Regions from separate parts of the Cellulomonas sp. A375-1 genome, predicted to be linked through region 1. Evidence: riboswitches for the same ligand, from Rfam matches in the RefSeq annotation. Region 1 holds a riboswitch; the other holds the start of a gene.
The links. A riboswitch is a leader RNA that binds a small molecule or an ion and turns the genes downstream of it on or off. The one in region 1 is predicted to bind S-adenosylmethionine.
Positions count from the first base shown of each region.

Region 2: linked by a shared signal. The riboswitch ahead of CWIS_RS08285 (hypothetical protein) and the one ahead of CWIS_RS05995 (rhodanese-like domain-containing protein) in region 1 are both predicted to bind S-adenosylmethionine.

Region 1 covers NZ_LFKW01000051.1:15,136-33,392, forward strand. The annotation lists gene CWIS_RS05910 (STAS domain-containing protein) at 1-357, opposite strand, end outside; gene CWIS_RS05915 (SpoIIE family protein phosphatase) at 426-2,642, shown strand; gene CWIS_RS05920 (STAS domain-containing protein) at 2,727-3,086, opposite strand; gene CWIS_RS05925 (DUF3151 domain-containing protein) at 3,224-3,652, shown strand; gene CWIS_RS05930 (adenylosuccinate synthase) at 3,809-5,095, shown strand; gene CWIS_RS05935 (MFS transporter) at 5,180-6,556, opposite strand; gene CWIS_RS05940 (transcriptional regulator) at 6,645-7,304, shown strand; gene purD (phosphoribosylamine--glycine ligase) at 7,373-8,635, shown strand; gene CWIS_RS18655 (hypothetical protein) at 8,781-9,407, shown strand; gene CWIS_RS05955 (phosphoribosylaminoimidazolesuccinocarboxamide synthase) at 9,464-10,396, shown strand; gene CWIS_RS05960 (amidohydrolase) at 10,423-11,898, shown strand; gene purS (phosphoribosylformylglycinamidine synthase subunit PurS) at 12,011-12,274, shown strand; gene purQ (phosphoribosylformylglycinamidine synthase subunit PurQ) at 12,271-12,966, shown strand; gene CWIS_RS05975 (GNAT family N-acetyltransferase) at 12,970-13,980, shown strand; gene CWIS_RS05985 (LLM class flavin-dependent oxidoreductase) at 14,566-15,108, shown strand; gene CWIS_RS05990 (O-succinylhomoserine sulfhydrylase) at 15,352-16,605, opposite strand; gene CWIS_RS05995 (rhodanese-like domain-containing protein) at 16,602-17,015, opposite strand; SAM riboswitch class I at 17,021-17,133, opposite strand; SAM riboswitch class IV at 17,253-17,366, shown strand; partial or broken gene CWIS_RS06000 (aminotransferase class V-fold PLP-dependent enzyme) at 17,404-18,257, shown strand, end outside.
Region 2 covers NZ_LFKW01000075.1:3,876-11,371, reverse strand. The annotation lists gene CWIS_RS08310 (SufS family cysteine desulfurase) at 1-1,103, shown strand, start outside; gene sufU (Fe-S cluster assembly sulfur transfer protein SufU) at 1,100-1,588, shown strand; gene CWIS_RS08300 (metal-sulfur cluster assembly factor) at 1,585-1,938, shown strand; gene CWIS_RS08295 (hypothetical protein) at 2,168-2,995, opposite strand; gene CWIS_RS08290 (helix-turn-helix domain-containing protein) at 2,979-4,070, opposite strand; SAM riboswitch class IV at 4,354-4,472, shown strand; gene CWIS_RS08285 (hypothetical protein) at 4,484-5,239, shown strand; gene CWIS_RS08280 (NYN domain-containing protein) at 5,289-6,245, opposite strand; gene CWIS_RS08275 (neutral zinc metallopeptidase) at 6,265-7,146, opposite strand; gene CWIS_RS08270 (energy-coupling factor transporter transmembrane component T) at 7,157-7,496, opposite strand, start outside.

The DNA of each region.
Region 1 (18,257 bases):
GATGCGCGTGACCTCGAGGAGGAAGCGCACGGTCGGCGGGACGCGCAGCAGCCGCACGCGGTGCTGCGAGCGGATCGACAGGCGCGCGAGGAACGCGACGCCCGACGAGTCCATGAAGGTGACGTGATGCGCGTCGACCTCGATCGGCAGCCCGACGTTCTCCGCCTCGGTCGTCGCCTCGTGCAGCTCGGCCCCGAGGTCGGCGTCGACCTCCCCTGACAGGACGATCCTCGTCGCGTCCGCCCCGACGATGACGTGGACGCCCCCCTGCTCCCCGTCGCGGTGCGACGGGTCTTGCGCGGGACCGGCCGTCGGCTGGACGGGCCCGCCCTCGATCGTGCTGTTACCGTCGCGCACGGTGCTCCTTCCGGCGAGGACGACGCCAGGACGGCGTCGCTCCCGTTCGGCACGCTAGACGATCGGAGGTGGTCGCGGTCAACACCCAGGGCACGACGAGTACGTCCGGATCTGTCGCGAGTCACGGCTCCGGTGGTGCCGACGACCGTCCGGAGCCGCCCTCGGTCGACGTCCTGGCGCTCGCGCTGGAGTCCACGCAGGTGCCGTTCGCGATGTGCGACGCGCGCGACCTGCGCATCGTGTGGGCGAACGCGGCGTTCGAGCAGGCCACGGGGTACGACGCCGCGGGCGCCCGGGAGCGCCAGCGCCGTCCCGTCCCGCCGGAGGTCCGGCGGCACGGCGAGATGGCCGCGCTGCGGGCGCGGCTGCAGCGCGGCGAGCCGACGACGGCCGAGCTGTCGATCCCGCGCGCCGACGACTCGCTGTTCCGGTGCAAGGTCCACTTCTCACCCGTCCCGCACCCGGGCGGGGGTGCGCCCGAGCGCTGGATCGTGGCGTTCGAGGACCGCACCGAGCGCCTCACGCACGATGCCGAGCAGGCCCGGATCGTCGAGGCCGAGCGGCAGGAACGTCGCAGCGTCAACATCATCGTGCAGGTCTCGGACCTGCTCATGGACGTGACGGACCGCGTGACGCCCCTGCACGAGATCGCCGCGCTGCTGCGGCGCACCGTGGTCCGGTGGGCGTCGTTCTACGTCAACGACGGCGGCCTGCGTCCCCTGGACGCCGCGAGCGACCTGCGACCGCCCTCGGGCCGCGGCAGCAGGCACGGCGAGACGCGGCGCGCGGACGGCGGCGACGAGGCGCACGCGCCGCAGGACGAGGTGCAGCAGCTCCTCGACGGCGACAAGGACCGGCCGGTCGAGCTCGTCCTCGACCGCGCGCACCCACGCGCGTCGGCGTCGCACTGGCTCGCCGAGCGGATCGCGCGCGAGACGAGCGGTGACGTGACGGTCGGCGACGTGGACGGCCGTCAGGGGCGCGGGGGAGTCATGGGTGGCGGCCGGGCGTTCGTGCTGCCCGTGCCGGGGCGGCGCCGGGTCATCGGCGTGCTCGTCGTCCAGCCGCGCGAGCCCGGCGAGCTCGACGAGGCGACGACGACCGTGCTCGAGCTCATCGCGCGGCGCGTCGGGCTCGTGCTCGACAACGCGCGCCTGTACGACCGTGAGCACCGCCTCGCCGAGACGCTGCAGCGCGCGATGCTCCCCCAGCAGGCCGAGGTCGAGGGCCTCGACGTCTGGACCTACTACGCGCCGAACTCCGAGAACGCGCAGGTCGGCGGCGACTGGTACGACGTGCTGCAGATCGCCCCCGACGTCGTCGGCGTGGTGATCGGCGACGTCGTCGGGCATGACGTCGAGGCCGCGGCGGCGATGGGCCAGCTGCGCTCGGTCGTGCGGTCCTACGCGTACGACGTGACTCTGCCCGGCCCGGTGCTCGAACGTGTCGACCAGCTCGTCGCGGGCATGCGCATCCCGCGTGCGGCGGGTCTGGTGCTGTCCACCCTGCACCGCGACGGCGAGGCGTGGCGCCTGCGCTGGTCGCGCGCCGGGCACCTGCCCGTGCTGCACGTGCGCGAAGGTCAGGTCACCCAGCTCCTGGGGGCCGGCGGGCCGCTGGTCGGGTTCGGCGGGGGGCAGCGGGACACCGCCGAGCTCGTCCTTGCGCCCGGTGATGTGCTCGTCTACCACACGGACGGGCTCGTCGAACGGCGCGACCGGGACCTGCGCGAGGGCCTGCAGGCGCTCGCCCAGGTCGTCTCGGCGGTCACCGCTCGCGACTCCGCGGGCATCGGCGAAGAGCTGCTGTCACGGCTCGCGGACCACCCCGAGGACGACGTCGCGGTCGTCGTCGTGCGCGTCCCCGACCCCTGCGACGTCGCCGAGCGCGGACGCAGCCCGCGGCGCCGGCGCTGGTCGCTGCCGAGCGAGGCCGCCTCGGTGGCCCGCGCGCGGCACGCGGTGGTCCGCACGTGCCACGCGTGGGAGATGCCGGACGCAGCGAACGCCGAGCTCGTGGTCTCCGAGCTCGTCGCGAACGCCGTGCTGCACGGGTTCGGTCACGTCTCGCTGCAGCTCTACGACACGGGCGACGGCCTGCGCATCGAGGTCGAGGACGGCAACCCTGCCCCGCCCGTGTCCACCGACGGCCACCCGGGCCGCGTCGGCGGGTTCGGCATGCAGATCGTCGAGCGGCTCGCCGACTGGGGCTGGCGGCAGTCGAGCCGCGGCAAGGTCGTGTGGGCGAAGGTCCGTCCGGGCGCGCTGCCGGCGACGGGGCGCTGACGCGGCGCTCGGTTCAGACGCCCGGGCAGGTCAGCTGCACACGCGCACGGTCACGCCGGGTCCGGTCGCGGCGCACGCAGGGGCTCAGGTGCTGGCGGGGGCCGAGAAGTCGCTCGCCGGCCGGGCGTCCTCGCAGCGGTGGTCCGGGTCGACCCGGAACAGCTCGAGCGCGCCGCAGACCTCGAGGACGAACAGGTCGCGCGGGTCCGCGCCGCGCAGGGCCGCCGCGCCGCCGCGCTTGCGCGCCGAGTCCGCGAGCGCGATGAGGAACGCGGCCCCCGTGGAGTCCATGAACGTCACGCGGCACATGTCGATGACGACGAGCTGACGGCGCAGACCGACGACCCGCGCGGCGACCTCGGGGAACTGGTCGCGCTCCGCGAGGTCGAGGTCGCCTGTGATGACGAGCGTCGTGCTCGTCGGCGACGTGGAGATCTCGATCATGGTCCGTCCCCAAGGGGTGTGCTGGCTCGGCTGCTCGACCCTAGTTGGCCCTGCGGACGCGCGCACGCCGAACCGCGGCGGAGTCGGACACCTGTCCGGATCTGCCGCGGGCCTCCGCGACGCGGCACACTGACACCATGACGCACGAGAACCTCCTCGGTGGCCCCGAGCCCACGCTCCTGCCCGCCGACGGCCCGGATGCGGACGCGCGCGCGGCGCTCGGTGCAGGCGACGACGCGCGCCAGGCCGTGCGCGTGGCGCCGTCGGCCTCGATCGTCTGGGCGCTGCTCGCCGAGCGGGCGCTCGAGGACACCGGCGACCCGGTCGCGGCGTACGCGTACGCGCGCACCGGCTACCACCGCGGTCTCGACGCGCTGCGCAAGGCGGGCTGGCGCGGTCGCGGGCCGATCCCCGCCCACCACGAGCCCAACCAGGGCTTCCTGCGCTCGGTGCTCGCGCTCGCCGAGGCCGCCGACGCGATCGGGGAGACCGACGAGGCCGAGCGCTGCGGCCAGCTCCTGCTCGACTCCGGGACCTCGCTCGACGAGGTGTCCGGGCTGCGCTGAGCGCGGCTGATCGCCGTCGTCGTGGGCGTCGCGGACCCCGCCGCCTGTGGACCGGACCTGACCGCTTCTTGACCATCGGGTACCCTCTCGGAGGTACCGGGTACCTGCCGCCCCGTGCCCTTCCGGCCCGTCTGGCAGCGTGGGAGTAGTGATCAGATGCCCGCCGTCGTGGTGCTCGGCGTCCAGTGGGGCGACGAGGGCAAGGGCAAGGCGACCGACCAGCTCGGCTCGCGCATCGACTACGTCGTGAAGTTCAACGGCGGCAACAACGCCGGTCACACGGTCGTCGTCGGTGGCGAGAAGTACGCGCTGCACCTCCTCCCGTCCGGCATCCTGTCGCCCGGCGTCGTCCCGGTCATCGGCAACGGTGTCGTGATCGACATCGAGGTCCTGTTCGCCGAGATCGACGCGCTCGAGGCGCGCGGTGTCGACACGTCGCGCCTGCTCGTCTCGTCGGCCGCGCACGTCATCGCGCCGTACAACCGCACGGTCGACAAGGTCACCGAGCGCTTCCTCGGCAAGCGCCGGATCGGCACGACCGGCCGCGGCATCGGGCCCACGTACGCCGACAAGATCAACCGCGTCGGCGTCCGCATCCAGGACCTGTTCGACGAGAACATCCTGCGGCAGAAGGTCGAGGGCGCCCTCGACCAGAAGAACCACCTGCTGGTGAAGGTCTACAACCGCCGCGCGATCACGGTCGACGAGACGGTCGAGGACCTGCTGCGCTTCGCCGAGCGCCTGCGTCCGTACGTCGCGGACACGCCGCTGGTGCTCAACCAGGCGCTCGACGCGGGCAAGACGCTCGTGTTCGAGGCGGGCCAGGCGACCATGCTCGACGTCGACCACGGCACGTACCCGTTCGTGACGTCCTCGTCGGCCACGGCCGGCGGCGCGTGCACGGGCTCGGGCATCGGCCCGACGAGGATCGACCGCGTCGTGGGCGTCGCGAAGGCGTACACCACGCGCGTCGGCGAGGGGCCGTTCCCCACCGAGCTGCTGGACGACGACGGCGAGTGGCTGCGCCAGACCGGCGGCGAGTTCGGGACGACGACCGGGCGGCCTCGTCGGACCGGCTGGTACGACTCGGTGGTCTCGCGGTACGCCTCGCGCGTCAACGGGCTCACGGACATCGTGCTGACCAAGCTCGACGTGCTCACGGGCCGCGACCGCATCCCGGTGTGCGTCGCGTACGACGTGGACGGCACGCGGCACGAGGAGATGCCCGCGGACCAGTCCGACTTCCACCACGCCCGGCCGGTGTACGAGTACCTGGACGGCTGGACGCAGGACATCACGGGCGCGCGCGAGCTCGACGACCTGCCCGCCGCGGCGCAGCGCTACCTGCAGTACCTCGAGGACATCTCGGGTGCGCGGATCAGCGCGATCGGCGTCGGCCCGGGCCGTGAGGCGACGATCATCAAGCACGACCTGCTCGACTGAGCACCCCGACCGACGAGCAAGGCCCGGACCACCGAGGGGGTCCGGGCCTCGCTCGTTCTCGCGGGCCCGGGAGCGCCCCAGGGCTCAGGCGGCGGCGAGGTCCGGGTTGGCGGCCTCGGCCGCCTGGACGGTGCTGCGGCGGACCGTGAACACCGGGTACGACGCGGCGAGCGCGGTGACCACCGCGGCGCCGACGAGCACGGGGGCGATCCCCACCTGCTCGCCGATCACGCCGGCCAGCAGCGCGCCGATCGGCATGAGCCCGTAGCCGATCGTCCGGCCCGCGCCCGACGTGCGGCCGAGCAGGTGCCGCGGGACCACGCGCTGGCGCAGCGACATCGAGATCGTGTTGCCGATCGTGTTCGTCGCGCCCAGCAGCACCATGACGACGCCGATCGCCTCGACGGTCGGGACGAGTACCGGGACGAGCAGCATCGGGGCGACGACGCCCCAGCAGACGTACATCACGCCGAGCTCGGGCAGGCGGCGCACCAGGCGCTCGGTCAGCAGCGAGCCCCCGATCGCGCCGAGTGCGAACAGCGTCGCGAGCAGCGCGTAGTGCTCGGCGCGGATCCCGACCTGCGAGCCCGGACCGACGGCCCACAGCAGGAACACGGCCATGTACGCGGTGTTCGCCATGTTCATCACGCCGCCCGCGAGCACGAACGGCCGGAGCACGGGGTGGTGCACGACGTACCGGACGCCCTCGCGGACGTCGGCGTTCGCCCGGGTCGGCTCGGAGCGCTCCGCGCGGTACCGGCCGGGGATGCCGCGCAGCAGCACGACGACCGCGATCACGGCCATCGCGGCCGGCACGCCGAGCACCCAGCCCGTGCCGAGCGCGAGCAGGCCACCCGCGAGCGGGCTGCCGACGAACGTGTTGGTGACCTGCTGCGTCGCGAGGACCCGCCCGTTGGCGGCCTGCAGCCGGCTGCGCGGGACGAGGTCGGGCACCAGCGCGGTCTGCGCCAGGTCCGCGAACACCTCGGTCACGCCGTACGCGAGGACGAGCAGGACGAGCACGACCATCGACAGCTGGTCGGTGAGCGCGAGCGCGGCGCCGGCGGCCAGGAGCATGCCGCGGGCGGCGAGCGCGAGGACCTGCGCGTTGCGGCGGTCGGTGCGGTCGATCACGACGCCCCCGACGAGGCCGAGCAGCAACCAGGGCAGCCACGTCGCCGCCGCGAGCAGGGAGAGCTGGCCGGGGGACCGGGTCAGCGTCAGGGCGACGAGCGGGGCGCCCATCTGGACGACGCCGTCGCCGAGGTTCGCCAGGCCCGTCGACGTGAGCAGCGCGGTGAACCTGCGTCCGAGCGGCTCGAGGGCGACGGGGGTGGGGGTGTCGGTGGTCGGTGCAGCGGGCGGGTCGAGGTTGGTCGGCTCGCTGGTCGTCGTGCCCGTCGTCGCGGCGGGGCCCGTCGAGGCCGTCGCGGTGGTCGGCGCGTGCGTGCTCGTGGTCATGGTTGCCCCGTTACGCTGGTCGTAGGATGCAGAGAATCGGATGCAAAGGATTCTCTGCAAAGGAAGCGATGCAAAGGTATCTCTGCATATGACGCAGCGCAAGGGCCAGGACGAGACGGACGTGCCCGAACTCGCCGACGTGTCCGAGCCCCCGACCCCGGAAACCGAGCGGCCGGCCCTCGAGTTGCCCAACCCGCTCGGCGCCGAGGCGCTCAAGGCGTTCGCCCACCCGCTGCGCATCGCGATGTACCGGTACCTGTCCGCGCACGGCTCGGGCACGGCGAGCCAGATCGCCCGCGCGCTCGGCGAGAGCACGGGGCAGACCAGCTACCACCTGCGCCAGCTCGAGCGGCACGGGATCATCGAGGACGACCCCCACGCGGCGCCCGGCGGGCGCGAGCGCTGGTGGCGACCGGTGGGCTTCAGCCTGGACCGGCGGAACATGCAGGAGCCGGGTGCGCGGCTGGCGATCGAGACGACGCTGCGCGCGGTCATCGCCGAGCGCGCGGAGACGCTCCAGGAGTGGTTCGACTCGATCGACGACGCGGCGCCGTGGGACGACGCGGCGCTGCACACGTCGTCGACGTCCAGCCTCTCGCTCGAGGAGGCGGAGGCGCTCGAGGTCGAGCTGCAAGAGGTGCTCGACCGGCACACCGACGCCGCCAAGGCGCGCAAGGACGCGGGTGACGGGCTCGACCGCCGGCGCGTGCGCGTCTACCTCGACGTGTTCCCGCTGCCCGTCGACTGACCGGGCGGCGGCCGGCGGAGGCGGACGCGCGCGGCGGGCGTCGCACGCGCCCCGGTACGCTCGCCGCCGTGAAGATCCTCGTCGTCGGAACCGGCGCCCGTGAGCACGCGATCATCCGAGCCCTCTCGCTCGACCCGGCCGTGACGGAGCTGCACGCCGCCCCGGGCAACCCCGGGATCGGTGCGCTCGCCACGCTGCACGCGGTCGACCAGCTCGACGGCGCCGCGGTCGCCGACCTCGCGCGCACGCTCGGCGCGGACCTCGTCGTCGTGGGTCCCGAGGCGCCGCTCGTCGCCGGCGTCGCCGACGCGGTCCGTGAGGCCGGCATCCCGGTGTTCGGCCCGTCCGGTGCGGCCGCGCGGCTCGAGGGCTCGAAGGCGTTCGCCAAGGAGGTCATGGCCGCCGCGGGCGTGCCGACCGCCGCGCCGCGCGTCGCGACGACCGTCGAGCAGGCCGTCGCCGCGATCGACGAGCTGGGCGCGCCGCACGTCGTCAAGGAGGACGGTCTCGCGGCGGGCAAGGGCGTCGTCGTGACCGACGACCGTGCGGCCGCGATCGAGCACGCCCGAGCGTGCCTCGCGAAGGAGGGCGGCGCGGTCGTCGTCGAGGAGTACCTCGACGGTCCCGAGGTCTCGCTGTTCGTCCTGTCGGACGGCGTCGACGTGGTCCCGCTGGTCCCCGCGCAGGACTTCAAGCGTGCGCTCGACGACGACCAGGGCCCCAACACCGGCGGCATGGGCGCGTACACGCCGCTGCCGTGGGCGCCCGAGGGGCTCGTCGACGAGGTGCTCGACACCGTGGCCCGCCCGACCGTCGCCGAGATGGCCCGCCGCGGCACGCCGTTCGTCGGCGTCCTGTACTGCGGGCTCGCGCTGACCAGCACGGGCGTGCGCGTCGTCGAGTTCAACGCGCGCTTCGGCGACCCGGAGACGCAGGTCGTCCTCGCGCGGCTGCGCACGCCGCTCGGCGGCGTGCTGCTGGCGGCTGCGACGGGCGGCCTGGGTGCGCTGCCGCCGCTCGAGTGGTCCGACGAGGCGGCCGTGACCGTCGTCGTGGCGTCGCAGGGCTACCCCGCGGCGCCGCGCACGGGCGACGTCATCGACGGGCTCGCGGCGGCCGACGAGGTGCCGCACGTGCACGTGCTGCACGCGGGCACCGCGCTCGACGACGAGGACCGCGTGGTCAGCGCGGGCGGGCGGGTCCTGTCGGTGACCGCGACCGGCACCGACCTCGCGGACGCCCGTGCGGCGGCCTACGCAGGCGTCGCGCTCATCACGCTCGACGGCGCGCAGCACCGCACGGACATCGCGCTCAAGGCCGCCTCCGCCTGAGCCGCCGCGCGCCGCACGCGCGACACGGCGGCCGGCGGCGTCGGGGATCGGGTGAACCGCGACCGAAACGGCCACGGCGGATGCTCTCGTCGTGCCATGCTGCGCGCGCCGCGCGCGGGTGCGCGGCCTCACCCAGGGAGAGACCGTGCGCTACAACCCCCCGCCCACGTGGCCCACCGCACCCGAGGGCTGGCAGCCGCCCCCCGGGTGGGAGCCCGACCCGTCCTGGCCGGCCGCGCCCGAGGGATGGCAGCTGTGGGTCGAGGACGAGGACGGGGCCGAGGAGGCCGCGCTGGCGGCCGCGCACCGGGCACAGGCCGTCAAGACGTTCTGGATCGGTGTCGGCGTGTTCGTAGCCGGCGCGATCTCGACGATCGTCGCGAGCGGGTCGTCCGGCGGGATCATCTGGTACGGCGGCATGATCTTCGGCGCGATCCTGCTGTTCCGGGCAGTCACGGCCTACCGCGCGTCGCGCTCGGCGGGCGGCGCTGCGCTCGGCGCACAGGGCAAGGGCCTCGCCGTCGCCGGGGTCGTCGCGTGCCTCGTCGTCGGCGGGGTCGCGGTCAGCATGTGGGCGGAGTCCGAGTCGCTGGAGCCCACGGCGGGTTCCTGCTGGAAGGTCGACGGCGACCAGGCCGTGCTGATCGGGTGCTCGCACGCGCACGACTTCCGTGCCGTGCAGGTCGTCAAGGACGAGGCGCAGTGCCCCCAGACCGCGGTCGGGTGGGTCGAGGGCGACGGCACCGACCTGGTCTGCCTGGCCGAGGACTGACGTCCGGTCGGCGGGCGCGACGTGACCGCGCGCGTCGGGGCGGTCACACTGGAGCCGTGACTCTTGATGCCACGGACGCCTCGACCGCGACGGTCCCCGGCTGGACCCACACCTACTCGGGCAAGGTCCGGGACCTGTACGTCCCGGACGACACCGCGGACGGGCAGGCGGTGCGGGACGCGCACGGCGACGTGGTGCTCGTCGTCGCGAGCGACCGCGTCTCCGCGTTCGACCACGTGCTGAGCCCCGGCATCCCCGACAAGGGCGTGGTCCTCACGCAGCTCTCGCTGTGGTGGTTCGAGCAGCTCGCGGACCTCGTCCCGAGCCACGTGGTCTCCACCGAGGTGCCCGCCGTGGTCGCCGGGCGCGCGATGATCTGCCGGCGCCTGCAGATGTTCCCGGTCGAGTGCGTCGCGCGCGGGTACCTGACGGGCTCGGGCCTCGCGGAGTACCGCGCGTCGGGCGAGGTCACGGGCATCGCGCTGCCGGGCGGCCTCGTCGACGGCTCGCGGCTGCCCGAGCCGATCTTCACGCCCGCGACCAAGGCCGACCTCGGGGAGCACGACGAGAACGTGCCGTTCTCGGTGGTCGCGCAGACCGTCGGCGAGGAGACCGCCGCCGCCCTGCGCGCCCTGACGCTCACGGTGTACGCCCGCGCGGAGGCGATCGCGCGCGAGCGCGGCGTGATCCTCGCGGACACCAAGCTCGAGTTCGGCACGGACCCGGCGACGGGCGCGATCACGCTCGGCGACGAGGTGCTCACCCCCGACTCGTCGCGGTTCTGGCCCGCCGACCAGTGGCAGCCCGGCCACCCCCAGGCGAGCTTCGACAAGCAGTTCGTGCGCGACTGGCTGGTCTCGGCTGCCTCCGGGTGGGAGCGCGCGTCGGACGCGCCGCCCCCGCCGCTGCCCGCCGACGTCGTCGAGCGGACGCGCGAGCGCTACCTCGAGGCCTACGAGCGCCTCACCGGCGTCCCCCTCGCGGTCTGACCGCCCTCGGCACGCAGGGAGAGCCCGTGGGTGACGTCCTGCTCCGCGCGGTGCGCCGCGCCGGGGACGACGAGCCCGTCGACGTGCTCGTGCGCTCCGGGCGGCTCGCCGCGGTCGGGTCCGCGCTGCCGCGCGTGGCCGGCGTGGAGGAGGTCGACGGACAGGGCCGGTTCGTCGTTCCCGGGCTCTGGGACCAGCACACCCACCTCACGCAGTGGGCGTTGGTGCGGCGCCGGCTCGACCTGTCGTCCGCGACCTCGGCCGTGCACGCGCTGACGCTCGTGGCGGACCGGCTGGCCGCCGCGCCACCGACCGGTGGTGCGCCGCTCGTCGGGCACGGGTTCCGCGACGGGCTGTGGCCCGACCAGCCGACCGTCGCCGCGCTCGACGCGGTCGCCGGCGACGTGCCCGTGGTGCTGGTCTCCGGGGACCTGCACTGCGCGTGGGCGTCGAGCGCCGGACTACGGTTCCTCGGTGCCCGCACCGTGGCCGGGCTGCTGCGCGAGTCCGACTGGCTGCCGCTGCAGGGCCGGCTCGAGCACCTGCCGGACGCGACGGTCGACGCGCTGGTCGGCGAGGCGCTGGCCGACGCGGCGGCGCGGGGCGTCGTGGGCGTGGTCGACGTCGAGATCGCCGACAACCTCGCGGTGTGGCGGCGGCGGGCGACCGCCGGGCCGGTGCCGGTGCGCGTGCGGGCGGGGGTGTGGCAGCCGTACCTCGACCGGGTCGTGCGGGAGGAGCTGAGCACCGGCGACCCCGTGGCCGGCGCGGGCTCGCTCGTCGTGCAGGGTCCGCTCAAGGTGATCGTCGACGGCTCGCTGAACACGCGCACGGCCTGGTGCGACGAGCCGTACCCGGGGACCGCCGACCACGGCGTGCTCTCGGTCCCGTCGGCCGAGCTGGTCCCGCTGCTCGCGCACGCCACGCGTCACGGGTTGCAGGTCGCGGTGCACGCGATCGGCGACGCCGCGGTCCGTCTCGCGCTCGACGCGATCGCCACGACCGGGGCGCGCGGCTCGGTCGAGCACGCACAGCTCGTCGCGGCCGGCGACGTCGAGCGGTTCGCGGCGCTGGGGGTGGTCGCGAGCGTGCAGCCCGCGCACCTGCTCGACGACCGTGACGTCGCGGCCCGGCACTGGGCGGGGCGCACGGATCGCGCGTTCCCGTACGGGGCGCTGCACCGGGCGGGCGTGCAGCTCGCGTTCGGCTCGGACGCGCCCGTCGCGCCGCTGGACCCGTGGCTCGCGATCGACGCGGCGGTGCATCGTGCCGCACCGGGCGACGCGCCGTTCCACGCCGCGCAGGCGGTCGCGGCCGACGTCGCGCTGGCGTCGTCGGTGGACGGGGAACCGCTCGCGCTGCGGGTCGGTGGGTCTGGCGACCTCGTCGTGCTGGACGACGACCCCGTGGCGCTCGCGGCGACGCCCGGCGGTCTCGTCGGGATCGGTGTCGCGGGGACGATGGTCGCGGGCAGGTGGGCGTTCCGGGACGGCTCGCTGTGACCGCGTCGGCCGGTCCGGTGGCGGCGTCCGACGGGCGGGCGGCGGGGCGGGGCGTCGGCGACGGTCGGTAGACTCGCCGCCGCACCCCCGCCGCGCAACCAGGAGCTGACCCGTGGGACGAGTTGTCGTCGACGTCATGCCGAAGCCCGAGATCCTCGACCCGCAGGGCAAGGCCGTCGCCGCCGCGCTGAGCCGGCTGGGCTTCGACCAGTTCGCCAACGCGCGGCAGGGCAAGCGGTTCGAGCTCGAGGTCGAGGGCGAGGTCACCGACGAGGTGCTCGCCGCGGCCCGGGCGGCCGGTGAGCAGGTGCTCTCCAACCCGGTCATCGAGGACGTCGTCGCGGTCTACGCCGACGAGACGGCGGTCACGGCGTGAGCCGGATCGGCGTCGTCACGTTCCCCGGCACGCTCGACGACCGGGACGCCGCACGCGCCGTGCGGCTCGCGGGCGGTGAGCCCGTCGCGCTGTGGCACGGCGACGCCGACCTGCACGGCGTGGACGCCGTGGTGCTGCCCGGCGGCTTCTCGTACGGCGACTACCTGCGCGCGGGCGCCATCAGCCGGTTCGCGCCGGTCATGAGCGAGATCGTCGACGCCGCGAACCGCGGCCTGCCGGTGCTCGGCATCTGCAACGGCTTCCAGGTCCTCACCGAGGCGCACCTGCTGCCCGGCTCGATGATCAAGAACGACCACCTGCACTTCGTGTGCCGCGAGCAGGTCCTCTCGGTCGACAACGTCGACACGGCCTGGACCCGCGACTACACGCAGGGCGAGCGCATCACGATCCCGCTGAAGAACCAGGACGGCCAGTACGTCGCCGACGAGCACACGCTCGACGAGCTCGAGGGCGAGGGCCGGGTGGTGTTCCGCTACCAGGACGTGAACCCCAACGGTTCGCGCCGCGGCATCGCAGGGATCAGCAACGCGCGTGGCAACGTCGTAGGGCTCATGCCGCACCCCGAGCACGCGGTCGAGGAGGGCTTCGGCCCGGACGGTGGGAAGGGTCCGCGCACGGGCACGGACGGTCTGCGTTTCTTCACGTCGGTCCTGCACGCGCTCGTCGGCTGACGCATGGGGGTCGCGCTCGCGCACGTCGGCTGGGACGACGAGCACGCGGCGCAGCTGCGCACCGCGCAGCAGGCCGAGCTGCGTGAGCGGTACGGCGACGACGACATCGGTCACGAGATGACCGGCGAGTCGATCGTCGCGATGGTCGTGCTGCGCGAGGACGACGAGCCGGTCGCGTGCGTCGCGCTGCGTGACGCGTCCGACGAGCTCGGTGCCGGCGTCGCCGAGGTCAAGCGGCTCTACACCGTGCCGGGCGCGCGCGGACGGGGGCACTCGCGGCGCGTGATGCTCGAGCTCGAGCGACTCGCCCACGAGCAGGGCTGGACCCGGCTGGTCCTGGAGACCGGCGTGCTCCAGCCCGAGGCCATCGGTCTCTACCTGTCGCTCGGCTACCGGTCGATCCCCAACTACGCGGAGTACGTCGACGAGCCGTCGTCGCGATGCTTCGCCAAGGACCTGACCGCCAGCGCTGCGCGGGAGCGACCGAGTGCGCACGGCAGGCGTCCGCTCGCGGTCGAGGGCGGGCGTTCGCTCGTGATCGAGACCGTCGGGTGGGACGACGACACCGCGGTGGCGCTGCGCCGCGCCATGTGGGCATGGAACACGCGGACCTATCCGGAGCTGGTGACCGACGAGCCCGACCACGGCTTCGCCTCGGACGACGCGCGGCAGCGGACCGGCGAGCTCGTCACCTGGGTCGCGCGTCTCGACGACGAGCCCGTGGGCTGCTTGACGCTTCGGGCCCCGCGCGACGGGTACCCGGACGGGAGCGTGGAGCTCAAGAAACTGTACGTGACCGATCAGGCACGCGGCGCCGGCGTGGCCCGCTCGCTGCTCGCCACCGCGCACGACGAGGCCCGTGCGCGAGGCTTCACCACCGCGGTGCTCGGCACGGGCATCCGCCAGCCCGAGGCGATCACGCTCTACCTCTCGGACGGCTACCGCCCGATCCGCCCCTTCACCAACCCCGCGCGCGACTTCATCACCCTCTGGTTCGCCCGCCCCCTCCACTGACCCCCGCCCCACCCACACCCCCGTCCCCGTCACGACCCAGCACCCGCTCCGGCCTGGACGCCGGATCCCCGGAGCGCACGCTGGTTCGTCGGGAGGGGTTTGCGCGACCCAGCACCTGCTCCGGCCTGGACGCCGGATAGCCGGAGCGACCGCTGGTTCGTCGGGAGCGTGCCGCGCGACCCAGCGCCTGCTCAAGTCTCGACGCTGGGCGGCCGGAGCGACCGCTGGTTCGTCGGGGCGTGCGCGACCCAGCGGCCGCTCAGGTCTCGACGCTGGGCGGCCGGAGCGACCGCTGGTTCGTCGGGAGCGTGCCGCGCGACCCAGCGCCTGCTCAAGTCTCGACGCCGGATCCCCGGAGCGACCGCTGGTTCGTCGGGAGGGGGAGTGGGCTCGTCGTGGGGGTGGGGACGGGGGTGGGGGTGAAGTGGGTGGCGGTGGTGGACAGGGGCTGGTCGGGGCGCGGGTTGGCGGTTAGCCTTGCCCGCATGTTCTCGGTCCGGGTGTGTTGTCGCTGAGCTGACGACCCCGCGCGCCCGCGGCCCGACGGCCCTCGCTGCGCACCCGCACGACCCGAGGACTCCTCCCGTGGCTCAGCCCCTCACGCACGTCCGCGCTCCCCGCCCCCGCGTCGCCGACGATCTCGTCGTCCGCGCCCCGCTGCCCGCCGCCCAGCCATCGCGGGGCACCGAGTTCGTCATCGACGACGCGACCCTCGACCCCACGACGATCGCGCTCGCCGCCGCCCGCGCGGACGTCATCCGCATCCGGCACGGTGCCGGGCTGCCGACGCATGCCGCGGTGCGCGCGCTCGTCCAGATGCTCGACGACGAGGTCGCCGCCGTGGGCAGGGACCGCGCCGACGTGCTCGTCGTGCTCGAGGTCGAGACGGTCGTCGCAGACGACGAGGCCGACGCCCACCGCCGGCGCGAGCACCTGATGTACGCCGCGGCGTTCTCCCACCTTGCTTGGCTGCCCGGGGACGCGATGCTCGTCGCGCCGATCGACGCGCTCGCCGAGGCGGTGGCGCAGGTGCTCCGACGCACGGGCGTGGACGCGGTCGAGCTCGCCCTCGTCGGCCCGTCACGCCGCCTGGTCCCCGAGGTGGCCGCCGCGCTCCACCAGCTGTGACCCGGCCAGGGCTGCTCGCTCACCTGCGTCGCGCCCCCGCACGCACCGCCCGTCGACCGCCACCACCCCACGACCCTGCGCGTGCGCCGGCATCGAGCGCTCAAGGCCGGAGCGGGTGCTGGGTCGTCGGGGGTGGGTTCGGTGAGGCAGCGGATGCTCCGGCTTCGAGTGCGGAAGGCCGGAGCGGGTGCTGGGTCGTGGGGTGGGCGGGTCGCGGAGGTCACCGGTGGGCGGCCGCAGAGGTCAGGTGAGGGTGGTGAGGGCCTGGGAGAGGTCGTCCTGGAGGTCGTCGACGTCCTCCAGGCCCACCGAGAAGCGGACCGTGGCCTCGCCGATGCCGACGCGTGCGCGGCCCTCGGGGCCGAGCTTGCGGTGGGTCGTCGTCGCGGGGTGGGTGACGATCGACTTCGCGTCGCCCAGGTTGTTCGAGATGTCGACGACGCGCAGCGCGTCCAGCACGCCGAACGTGGCCTTCTTTGCGACCTCGGGCGGGGCGTCCTGCGGAGTGCGGAGCGTGAACGTCACGACCGTCCCGCCCCCCGTCTGCTGCTGCAGCGCGAGGGCGTGCTGCGGGTGGGACGGCAGGAACGGGTAGCGCACCGACGCGACGGCCGGGTGCTCCTCGAGCCACTGCGCGAGCCGGAGCGCGGACGCGGCCTGGTGGCGCACGCGGACGGACATGGTCTCGAGGCCCTTGAGCAGGACCCACGCGTTGAACGGCGAGAGCGACGGCCCGGTGTTGCGGATGAGGGTCTGCACGGGCCCTCGCACGAACTCCTCGGTGCCGAGGATCGCGCCGCCGAGCACGCGGCCCTGGCCGTCGATGTGCTTCGTCGCGGAGTAGACGACGACGTCCGCGCCCAGGTCGAGCGGGCGGGAGAACACCGGCGTGGCGAAGACGTTGTCGACGACGACGACGGCGCCCGCGGCGTGCGCGAGGCGCGAGACGGCTTCGATGTCGACCAGGTCCTGCATGGGGTTGGACGGCGTCTCGAAGAACACCACGTCGGCGGGCGTGGCCAGGGCCTGCTGCCACTGCGCGAGCTCGTGCCCGTCGACGTAGTCGGTCCGCACGCCCCAACGGGCGAGGATCTCGTCGAAGATCACGACGCTCGACCCGAACAACGCGCGGGCGGCGACGATCCGCGAGCCCTGGCCGACGAGCGCGGCGAGCGCGGTGAACACCGCGGACATGCCCGACGCGGTCGCGTAGCACGCCTCGGCGCCGTCGAGCAGGCGCAGGCGCTCCTCGAACGTCGAGACGGTCGGGTTGTTGTAGCGCGAGTACAGGAACCGGTCGACCTCGCCCGCGAACGCGGCCTCGGCCTGGCCCGCGGACTCGTAGGTGAAGCCCTGCGTGAGGAACAGCGCCTCACCGAACTCCCCGAACTGCGAGCGCACCTGACCCGCGCGCACGGCGAGCGTGTCGGGGCGCAGGGACTCGACGGGGACGCGGCGCGCGTCCCAGTCGCCGGGGCCCGGGACGCGGGCGGTCACGCCTGCCGCCAGGGCAGACCCTCGGCGCGCCAGCCCCAGTGGCCGCGCTGACCGTCGGGACCGATGTCGCCCTCGAAGCCGCGCAGCACGTTGTAGGCAGGCCCGAAGCCGGCAGCGGTCGCGGCCTGCGCGGCGGCGATCGAGCGCACGCCCGACCGGCACAGGAACACGACGGGCCGACCGTCGCCGGGCTCGAGACCGGCCAGGCCGAGCTGGTCGAGGAACGCGGGGTTGGGGCCCGCGGGCGTCAGCCACTCGACGAACGCCGCGCGGTCGCCCGCGTCCGTGGCGTCGGGGACGCCGATCTGGAGCCACTCGCCCTCCGTGCGCACGTCGACGAGCAGCGCGCGCTCGTCGGACGTGAGCAGGTCCCAGGCCTGCTGCGGGGTGAGGTCGCCTGCGTACGCCATGCTCTCCTCCATCGGTCCTGGCGGTAGCACCCTCGGCCGGTCGCCCGCCTCGTGAGGCAGGGACCGCGGGTTGCTGCGGCGTCGTCGAGCCAGATCTCTCGGCCGCTCTGGATGGTGGCAGGAGCGTAACGCCACGAGCCGAGGAGCATCCACCTGATGAACACAGTGTCCCGCTCTGCGAGACGTGTCCGTTCCGGCGTTGACAGTCGCGGGGCGCGATCGTCACCCTTGCCGTCAGGTCATGAGCGCCAGCGCGAAGCCCCGGCTCGCTGGCCGGCAACCCTCCTCCGCGGTGGGGTGCCCCGGGTGACGACCAGGCCGTGCACCGACCGGTGACGGCAAGCGCGGGACACCCCACAGGGGTCCCCGGATCCTCGGAGGTACCTCCATGACCGTCGTCGCCGAGCTCGCGCCGTGTCTCGAGGCCGTCTCGTCGGGCAGCCCGGCGAGCGCGACGGCCGCCCTCGCGCCCGTCGAGCCGCTGCTCCCCGTCGTCGGCGGCACCACCACCGTGCCGCTCGTGGACGGGACGCAGCGCGTCTACGCCAACCTCGACTACGCCGCGAGCGCACCCGCGCTGCAGGCGGTCGCGGACCGGGTCACGGAGGTGCTCCCGCTGTACGCGTCCGTCCACCGCGGTGCGGGCTACCTCTCGCAGGTCTCGACCGCGCTGTACGAGTCCGCGCGGCAGACGATCGCGCGGTTCGTCGACGCGCGGGAGGACGACGTCGCGGTCGTCACGCGCAACACGACCGACGCGCTGAACCTCCTGGCGGGCGTCATCCCGGCGGGCGGACGCGTGCTGGTGCTCGACCTCGAGCACCACGCGAACCTGCTGCCGTGGCTGCGCACGTCGGACCGGCACGCGCACGGGCACCGCACGACGATCCTGCCGATCGCGGCCACGGTCGCCGCGACGCTCGAGTCGCTCGCGGCGGAGCTCGCCGCGAACCCGTACGCGCTCGTCACGGTCTCGGGTGCGTCGAACGTGACCGGTGAGGCGCTGCCCGTCGAGCGTGTCGTCGAGATCGCGCACGCCGCGGGCGCCCGCGTGGCCGTCGACGGCGCGCAGCTCGTCCCGCACCGCGGCTTCTCGCTCGCAGCCACGGGCGCCGACTACGTCGCGTTCTCGGGGCACAAGACGTACGCGCCGTTCGGAGCGGGCGCGCTCGTCGGACGCCGCGACTGGCTCGACACCGGCACGCCGTACCTCGCAGGGGGAGGTGCGGTGCGCGACGTGCG
Region 2 (7,496 bases), on a different contig from region 1:
CCGAGGAGGCCACCGAGGCGTTCGAGGACGCGCGGGCGCGGGTCGCGTCGTTCGTCGGCGCCTCGGCGGGCGAGATCGTCTGGACGACGAACGCGACCGCGGGGATCAACCTCGTCGCGTACGCGATGTCGAACGCGAGCCTCGGGCGCGGGGGAGCGGCGGCGAGCCGCCTCGCGCTGGGCCCGGGCGACGAGATCGTCGTGACCGAGGTCGAGCACCACGCGAACCTCGTGCCGTGGCAGGAGCTCGCGGCGCGCACGGGCGCGACGCTGCGCTGGATCGGCGTGGCCGACGACGGACGCCTGCGGACCGACGAGCTCGCGACCGTCGTCACGGACCGCACGCGCGTCCTGGCGTTCACGCACGCGTCCAACGTGACCGGTGCGATCACGGACGTCGACGCGTTCGTCGCGCGTGCACGCGAGGTCGGTGCGCTCACGGTGCTCGACGCGTGCCAGTCCGTGCCGCACCTGCCGGTGGACCTGCACGCGCTCGGAGTGGACTTCGCGGCGTTCTCCGGCCACAAGATGTTCGCCCCGACGGGCGTCGGCGCGCTGTACGGGCGGCGCGAGCTGCTCGAGGCGATGCCGCCCGTCACGACCGGCGGGTCGATGGTCGAGGTCGTCACCATGACGGAGACGACGTACGCGCCGCCCCCGCAGCGGTTCGAGGCGGGCACCCAGATGGTCTCGCAGGCCGTGGCGATGGGCGCGGCCGCGACGTACCTGGCGGACCTCGGCATGGACGCGGTCGCGGCGCACGAGGCCCACCTCGCCCGTCTGCTGCTCGACGCGGTCGCGTCCGTCCCGGGCGTGCGCGTGATCGGCCCGACCGACACCCGCGACCGCCTCGCGACCGTCTCGTTCGTCGTCGACGGCGTGCACGCGCACGACGTCGGCCAGGTGCTCGACGACGCGGGCGTCGCGGTGCGCGTCGGTCACCACTGCGCGCAGCCGCTGCACCGTCGGTTCGGCGTCGCGGCGACCGCGCGCGCCTCGGCCGCCGTGTACACGACTGACGAGGAGATCGCGGTGTTCCGGGAAGCACTGGCAGGGGTCCGGACGTTCTTCGGGTTGACGGACGACCGCGAAGGAGTCGCATGAGCAGCTCGATGGAGCAGCTGTACCAGCAGGTGATCCTGGACCACGCCAAGTACCCGCACGGCCGGGGCCTCGGGGACGCGGTGACGGGCGCGCACACCGCGCAGTCGCACCAGGTGAACCCGACGTGCGGCGACGAGGTCACGCTGCAGGTCGACGTCGACGACGCCGGCGTCGTGCGGGGCGTGCGCTGGGACGGCCAGGGCTGCTCGATCTCGCAGGCATCGGTCTCCGTGCTGCACGACCTCGTCGTGGACCAGCCGCTGACGACGGTCGACCGGCTCGCGGGCTCGTTCCGCGACCTCATGCAGTCCAAGGGCCAGGGCCTGGACGACGAGGACGCCGAGGAGGCCCTCGGCGACGCGGCGGCCTTCACGGGCGTCGGCAAGTTCTCGGCGCGCGTCAAGTGCGCCCTGCTCGGCTGGGTCGCGTTGAACGACGCGCTCATCAAGACCGGTGCGACCCGCACCGAGAGGGAGGACGCATGAGCACCCCCACCACACCGCCGGCCACGACGCCGTCGAGCCCGTCGCCCACGACGGTCGCCGACGTCGAGGAGGCCATGCGTGACGTCATCGACCCCGAGCTCGGCATCAACGTCGTCGACCTGGGACTCGTGTACGGCGTCTCGCTCGAGCAGAACACCGCGGTGATCGACATGACGCTCACGTCGGCGGCGTGCCCGCTGACGGACGTCATCGAGGACCAGTCGGCGCAGGCGCTCGACGGGATCGTCGACGGCTTCCGGATCAACTGGGTCTGGATGCCGCCGTGGGGCCCCGAGAAGATCACGTCCGACGGTCGCGAGCAGATGCGAGCGCTGGGCTTCAACATCTGAGGCAACACCACGGAGGCGGTGGACGACGAACGATTCGTCCACCGCCTTCTGTTGTCCCCAGCGGCCTTCGGCCACCACCCCTGCTCGCGCCCGCCCGAGCATCGCAGAGGTCAGTCGTGAGTCGGCGGTGTGATGGGCGTGTGCGAGCAGGCGGACGCCCCGCAGGTGCTTGGTCGACTCCTGACGACCTTGACGATGCTCGTGCGCGACGCGATCAGTTGCGTGTCCGTCAGACGAGCACCGACCCTCCCATCGACTCGAGGAGGTCGGTCACGAGCGACGTGAACGCGGGAGCGACGGACGGGTCATCGAGCGCGGCCGCGGTCGCGAGCTCCGGGAGGAGCCCTGTGGGTGTGGAGGCGTGCGCCTGGTAGAACGCGAGCGCCGTGCGGGAAGCGGTCGCGGCGTGCGGCTCGAGCACGTGCGCCCTGAAGCCCCGCACCAGATCGGCGGTCTCAACGGCCTGCAGTAGCCGGAACGCGTCCAGCGCGTCCTTCTGCTTGAGCCGGTCGGGCCGGGCCGCTGCCTGGTCGAGCCGTTCACCGATCTTGATTGCCTTGGCGGTCAGAAGCGCTGCGGGGCCCGCCACTCGCAGGTCGAAGGTGCGGGCGTCTGCCGGGTCGAGCGAGTCGATCCTGACGGCGACGTTGTCGACGAGCGCGGGCTCCAGTCCGTGGGCGATGCGGGCGGTGAGCTCGTCGTGCGGTACGAGATGTGCCGCACGCGCCGAGGGTCGGGTCCTGCCGGACTGGTGGGGCGCGACCATGATGTCGACCGCGACGGCGCTCAGGGCGACCCAGTGGCCGGGGTTCGGTCCCGGAGTGAACCCGGCCGCTCGCAAGGTCTCACCGATCTCGGGGGCGTCGGCAAGGCCGGCGGTGTCGATGGCGAGGTCGGCATCGGTGGTCATGACCGGGACGTTCAGCTCGGCGTCGCCAGTGTGGTGGTACACGGCCTGCGCACCGACCAGGACGAGGTTGTCCCGGTGTCCCTCGAGGGCGTCGAGGGCGTCCATCAGGACGCGACGGGCTGCCACGTACTCAGGATCGAGAGCCATCGTCGTCCTTCCATGCCGGGTCGGTTGCCTCCAGGCTGTCCATGAGCTGCTCTGCCTCGGCGTCGGCACGCCCGGGCAGGGTGAGCAGGTCGGCGACGACGAGAGGCGCCGGCGCAACGGCCACGCCGTCGTCGGGCAGGATGCGCTGGTCGGCCGGCGCGGCGATGACGACATTGGCCGTCGTGGGGTCGGCGTCGATCAGACCGAGGCTGCGCGCGAGGTCTCGAGGATCGGTGGCGTACAGGGCGAGCAGCCTCATCGGCGCGACCGGCGTGGCACCGTCGGGCAGCAGCGTGCGAGCAGCCGCCGAGCCGGTGAGCATGACGGGCGCGACGTCGACGAGCCGATCGATGGCGCGGGGCAGTCCGCGGGGCGCGATGAAGTACGCCACGACGGGGTTGGTGGAGGGGAAGGAGTAGTCGTGGGTCCAGCGCCGGATCAGGTCCCGGCGACGAACCGAGGTGATCTTGCCCGCCTCGTCGCGTTCGACGATCCCCTCGGCCACCAGGGTGGCCAGCAGCTTCGAGACCGAGCCCGGGGAGACTCCGGCAGCGGCCGCGAGCTCGCGGACGCCGACCGGCGCGTCTGTCGACGCCAGTGCACGGATCGAGCGGCTCGCCGCTACGCCGTTCAGGCGGGTGACGGCGCTGCTCGCCCGATCCTTGGGAGCCTTGGCGGCGCCCTGGCCGGTCACCACGACCGGGGGATCGTCGAGGGCGAGCCGAACCCACCCGGTCGCGTCGGCATAGCTGAATCCTTCGGCAGCGAGCGCCTTGCGTAGTGCCGGACCGATGTATGGCGATGCGTAGAGCACGGGCAGGGCCGCGGCTCGTCCGATGTCGCGCAGGGTGGACACGATCGCTGCGGACGAGACCGACGCGGAGCGCTTGGCCTCGACGACCAGTCGAGCGGAAGCGCCGACGGGTCCGGTGAGGTCGACGACCGCGTCGAAGCGCTGGTCGACCGTCTCGGCGTCGGTCCGCGCGGTGAGTGCCCAGGGCGCAGGAAGCAGCGCGTTGACGCTCGCCAGAGCGTCAACGACCACCTGCGTTTCTCGACTTGTGCTGTTTCCCATAACGAGAAACAGGCTAGACCGAGAGACGGCGAGACGCAACGCCTGCGCGACGTTCGGCGCTGGAGCGCCCCGACAGGGCGATCAGGCGGTGCGCTCGACCGCGGTCGCGTCGTCGAGGAGGGCTCGCCCGACGAGCTCGCGCGAGCCGGCGGCCCGTTCGCCCGCTTGCTCGCGCGGCAGGACCAGCACGTCGCGGCGGTGGTCTAGTCGCGTCGCCTGCGTTCGTGTGACGTGCGGCGTCGCACCTTGCTGGTGCGTCGCGCACCGCGTTAGCGTCTCCCCAGGTCAAGAGCGACCAGCGATACGCCCTCCGCGTGCTGGTCCGGCAACCGCGCACACTCGCGCACGGTGCCCCCGGAGGAAGACCGGCCCGACGGCGACCGCCGTCGGGAAGTGCGAAGGGGAGTACACCCATGAGTGAGAAGTTCCTGCGTGCCGACGGTCTCGTCGAGCTGCGCCCCGACCCCGCGAAGGTGGCCGACGCGGCCCGGAACCGGGTCGGCCTCATCACCACCGGGGAGCTGTGCACTGCGTGCCTGGTCGGTGACTGGGGCCAGTCGCTCCTCAAGGTCACCAAGACGCTGTGCGACGACTGCACGTGGCTGGAGTCCGAGGTGTCGCGCCGTGCGGGGACCGGGCGGTCGCGGGCAGGTCGGCCGGGCCCCGGTCCGCTGCGGGCAGGCGGTGCGTCGGATCCCGGCGACGCCGCATGGGCGTCGATCCGCGCCGCTCGCGTCGCGCGCGAGGAGCGGTTGGCCCCTGTGTTCGCGCGTGCGGTGATGCTCGGTGTGCCGGTGGTCGACCTGGGTCCGGGCACGGGCGGGTTCGTCCCGGCCATCGCGTACGAGGACGTCGAGCGGTTCGACCTCGTCCCGCGCGACGCCGGGGCGCGGGTCGCGCGGTTCGCCGAGTGGCTGCGCGTCCTCGCGCCCGAGGACCATGCGGCGCGCAGCGCCGTCCTGGCGGACGTCCACGAGCTCGCGCGGGTCCTCCGTGCGGAGCAGGCGCGCGCGCGGCGGGCGCGGGCACGTGCGGAGCTGGACCGCGCGGGCCGCGAGGTCGTGCAGGCGCTGGCGACGGTCGGTCGTGCACCGCGCACGGTGGGCGCAGCGGCAGGGCGTCTCGTCCGCGCACGGTTCGCCTCGGTCGACGGACGGGTTCGCGCCTAGGGCTGCCGCCTTGACGGCGGTGTGGTCCACCCAGGGAGTCACACCGCCGTCAGCGGTAGCTGGGGCGCAGGCGGACGCGGGGCTGGTGCTTGGCCGACTCCTTGGAGATCTCGACGATGCTCGCGCGCGACGCGACGAAGTCGCTGAACGACGAGTAGCCCAACGGCCGCTCGACGAACGCCGGGTCGAGGCGCATCATCTGGTTCTTGACCTCGCCGTACGACAGCCACGGCTCGTCGTCCTTCTTGGCGTGGATGAGGCGCATGGCCCGCATGAGGAGCTGGGTGGCGCGCCGCTGAGCGGCGCGGTCCCCGGCGGGAGCCGGAGCGTCATTGGCGGTGACCTGCCCGGCTGCCGAACCCGCGCGTTCCGGCGCGTCGTCGGTGGTCGCGGGCGCCACGGGGGGCGCGTCGTCCGCGTCGTCGTCCTCGGGGGTGGTGCTCGTGTCGAGCAGGGCGTCGTAGTCGGCGAACTCGTCGCACGCGGACATGAGCGAGCGGCTCGTCGAGCCCGCGACGCCGACGCCGATCACGGTGCGGCCCAGGCGCTTGGCACGCTGCGCGAGCGCGATGTAGTCCGAGTCGCCGGCGACGATCACGACGTGCGTCACGTCCACGAGCCGGAACAGGTCCTCGATGACGTCGACGGCGAGGCGGATGTCCGCGCCGTTCTTCATGCGCGGGCCCACGGGGAACAGCTGGGTGAGGTCGACGGCCCGGTCGATGAGCTGCTGGTGGTAGCCGGCGTTGACCGGCTGGGACCAGTCCGCGTACGCGCGGCTCACGACGACCCGGCCGAACGACGACGCGTAGTCGATGATCGCGTCGACGTCGACGCGTGCGGTGCGCAGCTTCGTCGGGACGTCGCCGTCGGCGTCGAGGCGGTACTTGCGCGCGTCGTCGGACTGGAAGGCGCCGCGCCGGTGGACCTGGTCGTAGCGGGAGATCACGATGTTGTCGAAGTCGATGTAGACCGCGACGCGGGCAGCGCTCTCGTCGGTGCTCATGGGGCGAGTCTGCCGGACGTCAGAGGGTGCGAGCGGCGAACGTGTCGCACGCCGCGAGGTCGCGCTGCTCGTAGCCGGTCGTGAACCACCGCTGCCGCTGCTCGCTCGACCCGTGCGTCCAGGAGTCCGGGTTGACGTTCGTGCCGGACTGCTCCTGGATGTGGTCGTCGCCGACGGCCGCGGCCGCGTCGAGCGCCTGCGCGAGCTCGGCGGCCGAGATGGGCTCGAGGTAGGTCACGCCCGTGTCGGGGTCCTTCGTCGTCGCCGCGTTGCCGGCCCACATGCCCGCGTAGCAGTCCGCCTGCAGCTCGACGCGCACCGAGTCCGACTCGGCACCCGAGCCACCGCGGTCGGCCTGGCCGAACACCCCGGTGACGTTCTGGATGTGGTGGCCGTACTCGTGCGCGTAGACGTACATCTCCGCGAGCGGCCCGCCCTCGGCGCCGAACCGGCTGGTCAGCTCGTCGAAGAAGCCGAGGTCGAGGTAGATGGTCTGGTCGCCGGGGCAGTAGAACGGGCCCGAGGCCGACGACGCCTGACCGCATGCCGTCGAGACCGCCGAGGTGAACTCCACGGCCTCGGGGATGGTGGCGCTCGCGTCGGACATCGTCGAGGACCAGTAGGTGTCGAGCGAGTCGAGCGTCGCCGACAGTCGGCAGGCGCGGTCGGTGTTCGCCTGCTCGGCCGTGCACGCGCCGATGGTCGAGTCGTTCCCGGGCTCGCCGCCGCCGCCGAGCAGCGCCCCGGGGTCGACGTTGCCGCCGGACAGCAGCGTGATCGCCAGGATCACCAGGAGCCCGAGGCCGCCGACGCCGCCGCCGATCGCCATGCCCCTGCCCGCGCCCGAGCGCCGCGACTGCACGCGCCCGCCGCCGAAGCTGCCACCCTCCTGGAACGTCACGACCAGGACGTTAGTCCTCGTCGCCGCCCCGCGCGCGTCCAGCGGAGAGGTCGTCCTCACCCAGCCCGCGGGCGGCGAGAGCCTCGCCCGTCGCCCGCGCGTGACCGACCATGCGGACGGCTGCCGGGACGACGAGCGCGCGCGGTGAGCGGTCCAGGCCGCGGGCGCGCGCAGCGTCTCGTGACTCGAGGGTGGCCTGCACGAGCACGGGTACGGAGCGCAGCATGAGGCTCACCGCGAGCGCGACCGTCTCCGGGGACAGCCCCACGTGGCGCAGCGGTCGGGCGGCGCGGCGCAGGGTGTCGAGCAGGTCGTCGGCGCGCGTGGTCGCGGTGACGACCGTCGCCAGC